DNA from 2 places in the Pseudoalteromonas sp. SR44-2 genome. Region 2 is predicted to be linked to the other one. Evidence: predicted binding sites of a transcription regulator. Region 2 holds the regulator's gene; the other holds the start of a gene.

Region 1 (4,613 bases), on a different contig from region 2:
AAGTGCTTCCACAAAAAGATCAGATTATTTCTGCAATCTTTAATCATATCCATACAAAGCGCGCTAAATTTAATGAGCTTGCAGATGTAAAAGATATATTTGTAGCGCAGGGCGTTGATGGTGATAAGTTTGATAAGCTGTTTAAAAGCTTCTCGGTACGTACACTGAGCTCTAAAATGAAACGCGATCAAGACTACTTTAAAGAAAAAGGCGCACTACGTGGCGTACCAACCTTTATTGTAAATGGTAAGTACAAATTAAACCTAGGTCGTGAGTCGGGTATTACTAAACCTGAAGACATTAGCAAATTAATAAATTACTTAGCTAACAAGTAAGTTTAGCTAAAACAAAAAAAGCTCCTTAAGGAGCTTTTTTTATGGTTAACGTTTACTGAGCGTATTTATTTGCGCTGTAAGAAAACGCCCGACTCAATGTGATGCGTATAAGGGAACTGATCAAATATAGCAAAGCGCTTAACGTTATGCGTACGTGTTAAGTGATCAAGGTCACGCTCAAGAGTTTCAGGATTACAGGATATATAAATTATGTTTTCGTAATTAGCCACTAAGTCACACGTTAATTCATCCATACCCGCGCGTGGTGGATCAACTAATATGGTTTGGCAGTCATAGCTTTTTAAATCAATCCCTTCTAAACGAGAGAAAGTACGTTCGCCATTCACTGCTTGAGTAAACTCTTCACTCGACATACGAATAATATCTAAGTTCTCTACGTTGTTTTTAGCAATGTTGTATTGAGCAGAGTGAACAGATGATTTTGATATTTCCGTCGCTAATACTTTATTAAAACAGCCCGCTAATGCAATTGAAAAGTTACCGTTACCACAATACAGTTCTAGTAAATCATTTTTAAGTGGTTTACATAAATCTTGTGCCCACTCCAGCATATTAATATTTACTTTTGCATTAGGCTGAGTAAAGCTATTTTCTACTTGTTGGTATATAAGCTCTTGACCATTAACTGTTAAACGTTCAGTTACAAAGTCATCACCTAGTACTTCTTTTTGTTTACGAGCACGGCCTATAAAGTCAATTTTGTATTTACTGCTTAGCTTTTCTTTAAGTGCTTTAATTTCACTTAACCATTCATCATCAAGTGGTTTGTGATAAAGCAAGCTTACTAAAATTTCACCGCTTAGCGTTGATAGGTAATCGATTTGAAATAACTTACGGCGTAATATTTCACAAGGCTTAAGATTTTCAATCATCACCTGCATTATTTCACCTACTAGAGGCGCTGCTGGGTCAAATGTGTCAACACGGATTTTTTCTTTTGTTTGTTGATCAAACATAATGTGAAACAGATCGTCACCGTCGTGCCATACTCTAAATTCAGCACGTTGGCGGTAGTTAGTTGGCTCTGAGCTAAATACTTCTAGTTGCTCCACACCAAAACGTTGAAACTGCGTACTAATGCGCTGCTCTTTTTCACTTAACTGCGCTTGGTACTGTGTGGTATCTATTTTAATAACTGCCATTAACGCTACTACCTTATCTAAGATCTGTTTATCGGCGCTATTGTAGGGAGCGCTGCGTATTTGTCTAGTTTTGGCTAGCATTTATGCTGTTTTATTGAACATTGTACTTTAGTTTTTGTTGTTATAGCCGATAATAAACTACGCACGCTTAGGAGACGAATCATGAAAATAGGTAATTATGGCTTTACGCCAAACAACAACATCAATAAATTCAATAATAAAGCTGATATACAGCAACCTACAATTACGTCTCCTCAAGATAGCTATCAACAACGAGGCCGAGAGTTGGCCGCAAAGGTGCTTGGCGATAAAATGGCTGAGCAGCTTGGATTACCTATCGCAGAAAAAAAAGCAGATAAACCACTATTTGATTTTGATGAAATAGTAAAAAACGTACTCGATTTTGTAAGTAGTGCTGTAAATAAAGCAAAAGCTAACGGCGCTGATGACGAAAAGCTCAAAGATATGCTAGGCGATGCGCGCAAAGGAGTCCAAATAGGGATTGATGACGCTGTTGATGAACTCAAAGGTACTGGCGTATTTAATGATGACATGGAAGAGGGCATTAATAAGTCCAAAGAGGGAATTTACAATGGGCTGGATAAGTTTGAAGAGTCGTTATTTAACCCACAACCTGCCAGCGTAAATATAAGCCAGGCCCAATACGTCAGTATGACGAGTAATGCAGAATATAAATTTACTACAGCAGAAGGCGATGAGGTAAGTATTAGCTTTGCTGATGCATTTGAATCTCAATCGGCAAGTGGCTATCAGCAAAATAGTAATAGTGAGTCGTTTGCAAGCTCATCATCGCAATCTCGACAGGTATCATTTTCGATGTCGGTAAATGGTGACTTAAACGAGCAAGAGCAAGAAGCTATTAATGCGATGATGGAAGACTTACAAGATTTAAGTAAAACCTTTTTTGGTGGTGATTTAGATGAAGCATTTGAACAAGCGCAAGAGCTGAGTTTAGACAGCGAGCAGCTGGTGGCTTTTTCTATGGATTTACGCCAAACAAAAACAATAGCAACAGTTAAAAGCTATGAAGAATATAAACCAGCACCAGAAAAACAAGTAGCAGAGGGTTTAGCCCCTTTTAATGACGACCTTAAAAACGCTTTTGAAAAAGCGGGTGAGCTTGGATTACAAAATCAGCTAGCTGGCATTCTCCAATGGTTAAATCAAGATCAGGAACAAATAGATAAGTTAGTAGATTATACAAAGTCTATGTTCGAAAACCTTAATCAGTTAAATTCAGCAGCCGACAGGCTTACTGATTTAGAAGCCACGCAAAGTTAAACTACTTTCTTTTATAAAAACCTCATGGCAAACTGCCGATCTTAAAGTAAAGTAGGAACGGTAGTTTGTCAGCGCATATAATGGTCTTTGATTCAGGTATTGGTGGAACTACTGTACTTGAACATATCAAGCAAAGTATCCCCAATGCTCAGTACAGCTATTTTATGGATAATGCATTACTACCTTATGGTGCTCAGTCCCAACAAACTATAATTAACCGATTATGTTCACTTATTCATTTCATCAAAGCCAACACGCTTAACGTCGATTTAATTGTAATAGCGTGTAATACAGCTTCTACATCTGCACTCAGCGCTGTTCGCCAAATTACGGATATTCCTATTGTAGGTGTTGTGCCAGCAATAAAGCCTGCGGCAGAATTAACACGCTCAAATCATATTGGCTTGTTAGCCACGCCGGCAACGGTCGCTAGTTCATACACAAAAACATTAATTGCTGAACATGCACGTAATGTGATCGTTAATCTGTATAGTAGTGTTGAATTAGTAACGTTAGCTGAGGAATGCTTTTTTACAGGCTCTTTAGATACAAATAAGTTGTATCAAGTACTTGATGAACTACATATAGATAAAACTATAGATGTACTTGTACTAGGGTGTACGCACTTTCCGATATTAGCAGGGCCGATTAGTCAGTACTTTGAAGGGAATGTAAAATTACTTGATTCAGGTGTAGCGATAGCAAATAGAGTCAACTTCCTACTTAACCAACTTAACTTATGTGCGGATAAACAAACAGACATAAAAAAGCCGCTGCAATATTATGCAACGGCTGATGTGTTTAGCAATAAGCTAGCGGTAAAGCTAGTTACACTGACTGATCCGTCTCAGTACGTAGAGCATTAGAATCATCTTCTTGTTTTTGTTTTGCTTCACGTACCTTTAAAGTACGTTGTTGGAACTCGCTATCGTTCAAGTTAGCAATTGCATTGTCTGCATCAGCTTGCGCCATTTCAACAAAACCAAAGCCACGACGTTTGCCAGTATTCTTATCCTTTAATAAACGAACATTGAATACTTTGCCTTGTTCTTCAAATAATGCACGAACCACACCTTCGTTTGCACGATAAGGAAGGTTACCAACATAAAGCGTTTTTGTTTTAACTTCAGCTTCTTCAGTCACATCAGATGATATTGCAGCAATAGCAATCGCACCTATTAATAAACCAGCACCAAATAGTAATGCAGGGTTTAAAGCTAAGCCGCCTAAAGCAAACTCAACAACAACAAAACCAACTACAGCAAGAATAACAGAGAAGATAAAAGATTTTTGATCGGGTAATTTCATTTTAGATCTACCAATAAACAGGAAATAAACATTAATTTAACATTGTGAACTTGCTATCTTAACGCCTAAATCAAACATAGCAATGATATTTGTATTAAATAATAAATAAGAGCATAAAAAAGCATCATCTTAGACGGGTTTTCATGTGGTTTTACGTGGTTTTGTTCTATTTTTGTTCGAACAGTAAAAAGATCTAAAAAAAGGGTTGATCTGTTTTTGGATCTCCCTATAATGCGACCCCACTGAGACGGGAAACGCTGAAGCATAGCAAGGCACGAACTACTCAGAGAGTTAAATAAAACTTCGGTTTTAAATTGTCGAAAGAAATTTTAAAACAAAGTGTTGACTCGAAAAATAAAGGGTGTATTATTCGCATCCCTTGAGACGCTAAAGCGACTCAAAACGTTCTTTAACAATATAAAGCAATCATCTGTGTGGGCACTCGTACAGATTGAGTTCTAACAGCCAACCTACTTAGGTAGCGAGGCAAACAAATTAGAGTCTC
Region 2 (4,613 bases):
AAGCTTTCAAATTCGTCTTCAGTGATTTCATCTATTTCAGCATCGCTAATCGAAGGCGCTCCGCTAAATAGTTCATCAAATGCAAACGGATCTTCATCATCAGCTACCGGTGTATCCACCACTTCATTATGAGGTTGTTCAACCTCTGTTTGTGAAGAGGCTTCAGTGGCTTTGGCTTCTGTTGGAGGTAGACCTAAGATATGAAGAGTATGAAGTAATTCAGGATCTGCAGGTTCAGGCTTGTCTCTGTTTTGGATAGTCGCAAACATCTCATTAATGGTGTCTAGTGCTTGTAAAATAACATCCATTAACTCTGAGTTGACTGTTCGCACGCCTTGACGTAGTAAATCAAATACGTTTTCAGCACCGTGACAAGCATCAACAAGTTCTGTCATAGCTAAAAAGCCTGCACCACCTTTTACAGTGTGAAAACCTCTAAATATAGCGTTTAGTAACTCGGTATCTTCTGGATTATTTTCCAGCTCAACTAACTGTTCAGATAAAAGCTCTAGGATTTCTCCAGCCTCTACAAGAAAGTCTTGTAAAATATCTTCATCGACTTCAAACATGCAGTTACTCTCCTCTTAGAAGCCCAAACTTGATAAAAGATCATCAACTTCATCTTGATCAGATACAACATCATTACGCGATTCTTTATCAATAATAGGGCCTTCAGGACCTGCTAAAGTTTGTGTGGCAACTGGTTCTTTTATTTTTTGTTGTTCTACTTTATTCGCGGTGCTGTTAGTGTCGTCTTGTTCAGCAAACGCAGTTAAAAGATGCAGTAAACTTTCTTCTACTTCCCTAACAAGTTCAATAACACGGCGAATAACTTGACCTGTTAAGTCTTGATAGTCTTGAGCCATTAGTACATTTGTCATTAAGCTTTGAAGCTCATCAGTCTTATGATGAGAGTTGTTCATAAACTTATCGATGCTATGGCAAAGTTGCTTAAACTCACCAAGCTCAATCTCGCGGCTCATTAAACGATCCCATGTAGGTTTGATATGAGATATTTCGTCCGCTAACTGTTGGGCTATAGGAAGACTCGCTTCCACTGCATCCATTGTTTTATTAGCCGCATTTTCTGTCATTTCTATAACATAATTAAGCCGCTTTTTAGCATCTGGAATCGCATCTGTCGTTATATCAGTTAAGCGAGTATCAAGCTCAAAACTTTTAAGGGCTTCGTGCAGTTGACGAGTCAACTTTCCAACTTCAGCAAATAATTCAGATTGCTCTTTAGAAGCAGCCTCTAAAATCAACTGATTTGCTTTGTCTTGCTCATCATTTTCTAAAAAAACAACGAGCTGACGAGCTTGTTCTAACGTTATTTGAGGCGCAGCTGGTGCTGGCATAAGCCTCTCCCCCATCATTAGCCTAAGCGTTCAAATACTTTTTCTAATTTAGTTTTTAATGTTCCAGCCGTAAATGGCTTAACAATATAACCATTCACGCCAGCTTGCGCCGCAGCTATTATTTGTTCTTTTTTAGCTTCTGCCGTTACCATTAATACAGGGATATGTTTTAACTTCTCGTCCGCACGTATTGCTCTTAAAAGATCAATACCCTGCATTCCAGGCATATTCCAATCCGTAACTACAAAATCAAACACTTGATTTTGCAACATAGGCAAAGCTGTAGACCCATCATCAGCTTCTTGAACGTTAGTGAAACCTAAGTCACGTAACAGGTTTTTTATAATGCGTCTCATCGTTGAAAAATCATCAACTACAAGAATTTTCATGTTTTTATCCAAAACATCCCCCAGTGAGGTATTAACCTTTGTTTACTTACTACTAATTTATCCAGTCATTGATTTTAGCTTTAAGCTTAATCATCGCCTGACCATGTATCTGACTTACACGCGATTCACTTACATCGAGTATATGTCCTATTTCTTTTAAATTCATTTCATCGTTGTAGTACAAAGAAAGCACCATTGCATCACGCTCTGGTAATGACTTAATTGCACTTAGCAAAGACTCATTAAACCTATCATTTTTAACATTATTAAAAGGTTTATCTTGTGCTAAATCTTGGCCTACAGGAGTAATAACATCCTCATCTACACCAAGGTCTTCAATGCCTAATATTTTACTCGTATTCGCATCATTTAAAATATGATGGTACTCATTGAGCGAAATTTCAAGTTTTTCAGCAACTTCTATGTCCGTTGGTTCGCGGTTCAGACTACTTTCGAGCTCAGTAATTGCTTCTGCAACTTGCCTGTTTTTACGGTGAACTGAACGAGGAGCCCAATCACCACGGCGCATTTCATCAAGCATAGCACCGCGAATACGAATACCTGCAAAAGTTTCAAAGCTTGCGCCTTTTGTTGCATCAAAGTTTTTCGAAGCTTCTATTAAGCCTATCATTCCTGATTGAATTAAATCATCAAGTTGAACGCTAGGTGGTAATCGAGCAATTAGATGACATGCCACTTTTTTAACAAGTGATGCATGCTTCTCAACAATCACATTTAAATTTTGTGTTGATTGATATCCCATAGCTCTATTCACCAGTGTTGTCATAATTAACCGTTTACTAGTTTCTCAATGAAAAACTCTAAATGCCCAGATGGTTGGTTGGGTATTGGCCATTTAACTGCTTTTGTTGCCAGCGTTTTAAACGCAAGAGCGGCTGGCGAATTTGGAAAGAGCTCTACTATTACTTTTTGACGACGTGTTGCTTTGCGCATATTTTCATCATAAGGAACCGTTGCTACTAGCTCCATTGATACATCTAAAAAGCGGTCGGTAACTTTAGATAGCTTTGCAAACAATTCAGTGCCTTCACGCATACTGCGCACCATATTGGCAACAATTTTAAATTTATAAACGCCGTGCTCACGACTTAATACTTTAATAAGTGCGTAAGCGTCGGTTATTGATGTCGGCTCATCGCATACAACAACCATTACATCTTGCGCTGCACGCGAGAAGCTCAGTACCATGTCTGAAATACCAGCAGCTGTATCTACAATTAAAATATCAAATTCGGTATTCAATTCGCTAAACGCACGAATTAGCCCAGCATGCTCAGATGGTGATAATTCAACCATACTTTGCGAACCCGATGTAGCGGGTACAATTTTAATTCCTGCAGGGCCTTCAACTAAAATTTCATCAAGCTCACATTCACCAGATAAGACATGTGACAAGTTACGCTCTACACGTAAACCAAGCATCACATCACAGTTTGCTAAACCCAAGTCAGCATCCAGCACTAATACTCGATTACCTTGCTGCCCAAGCGCAATAGCTGTATTTAGAGAAACATTTGTTTTCCCTACTCCACCTTTACCACCGGTTACAGCGATAACTTTTACGCCGTTGTTATTGTTTTGACTCATTTTGCGCAGGCCGCTTGCTTGATCTAATACTGTGTTAATCATACATCCCTACTGTGCTTGGCGCCACTGCTTGGTGCCTTGAATGTTGTTCTTTTGTTCTTTTTAAATATAATTGCTCAGCCTTTTTAACTAGTTTCTCAGCATTTGCAACACGAATATCCTCTGGTACTCGTTGACCATTAGTAAGATACCCTATTGGAAGGCGATTTTGAATCGCAATACTAATAATCTCACCCAAACTTAATGATTCGTCTAACTTAGTGAAAATACAGCCACTTAACTGTACTTTTTTAAAGTGACGTACAGTTTCTTGCAATACATTAATTTGTGCTGTCGCGCTAAGTACTAAGTAGCTGCGAATATCTACACGTTGGTTACGCATTAACGTGTTTAATTGCTCAGTTAAACGTAAATCTCGCTGGCTCATACCTGCTGTGTCAATTAATACTAGACGTTTATTTCGTAAATGATATAAAACTTCAGCTAATTCATTAGCATCTTTAACTTGCTTAACACCACAACCAATAATACGACCATATGTTGCAAGTTGTTCATAAGCACCAATTCTGTATGTATCAGTGGTTATTAACGCCACTTTATCGGCACCATATTTTTGTGCGCCTAGAGCTGCAAGCTTAGCAACAGTCGTTGTTTTACCCACACCTGTTGGACCCACTAACGCATATACACCACCTTGGCGAAGTATTTCATTATTGGTTGTTTGCATTTGATCTTCGACCATAGTTAACAATGCTTTCCAACCTTGCTTACGAGACACATCATCAGGTACAAAACATGCCATTTGCTGTGCTACTTCTTTATCGATACCCATACCGACTAAACGGTCAACCATACAAGCGCGTGTTGGATCGCGACGCGCCATATCTTGTTGCATCAAGCCTGATACTTGGTGCTCAAGTAATTGACGAATTGCGTTCATTTCTTCACGCATTGTTGTCATTTCTTCGCTTTCATTATTAGGTGCTTGTTGGCGAGTGGTTACTGGGCTATCTAAATCATCAAAGTCGCGGTCTAAATCATCAAAACCTAAGCTATCCGCTTGAGTTTGTGGACGAACTGGCGCAGAAGCTTCAGGAGCAAACATATTTTTAGTACGCTGCCCCATATTAGGTTCTTGATAGTTATCAGTAGTATCAATACCCGATTGTGAAAACATTGATGCAAGCTCAGGAGAACGAGGACGCGGTGATTGACGCTCTAATAATGCTTGTAGGCTGTCAGCAACTTTTGCTTGAGG

Evidence for each region. Region 2 encodes FliA, which starts transcription of late flagellar genes. Its sites were predicted from a motif close to CTAAAGNTNNNNNNNNNNNNGCCGATA; they were not measured.
Region 1: H5115_RS18180 (DUF5610 domain-containing protein) is a predicted target of FliA. The motif match lies at 1,605-1,631, and genes of this name have one in related genera.

The regions. Positions count from the first base shown of each region.
Region 1 covers NZ_JACJDW010000043.1:6-4,618, reverse strand. The annotation lists gene H5115_RS18190 (thiol:disulfide interchange protein DsbA/DsbL) at 1-335, shown strand, start outside; gene trmA (tRNA (uridine(54)-C5)-methyltransferase TrmA) at 401-1,498, opposite strand; gene H5115_RS18180 (DUF5610 domain-containing protein) at 1,661-2,800, shown strand; gene murI (glutamate racemase) at 2,866-3,666, shown strand; gene H5115_RS18170 (RNA-binding protein) at 3,629-4,108, opposite strand.
Region 2 covers NZ_JACJDW010000012.1:48,763-53,375, reverse strand. The annotation lists gene H5115_RS09385 (chemotaxis protein CheA) at 1-569, opposite strand, end outside; gene H5115_RS09380 (protein phosphatase CheZ) at 585-1,358, opposite strand; gene cheY (chemotaxis response regulator CheY) at 1,376-1,759, opposite strand; gene H5115_RS09370 (RNA polymerase sigma factor FliA) at 1,800-2,510, opposite strand; gene H5115_RS09365 (MinD/ParA family protein) at 2,537-3,397, opposite strand; gene flhF (flagellar biosynthesis protein FlhF) at 3,390-4,613, opposite strand, start outside.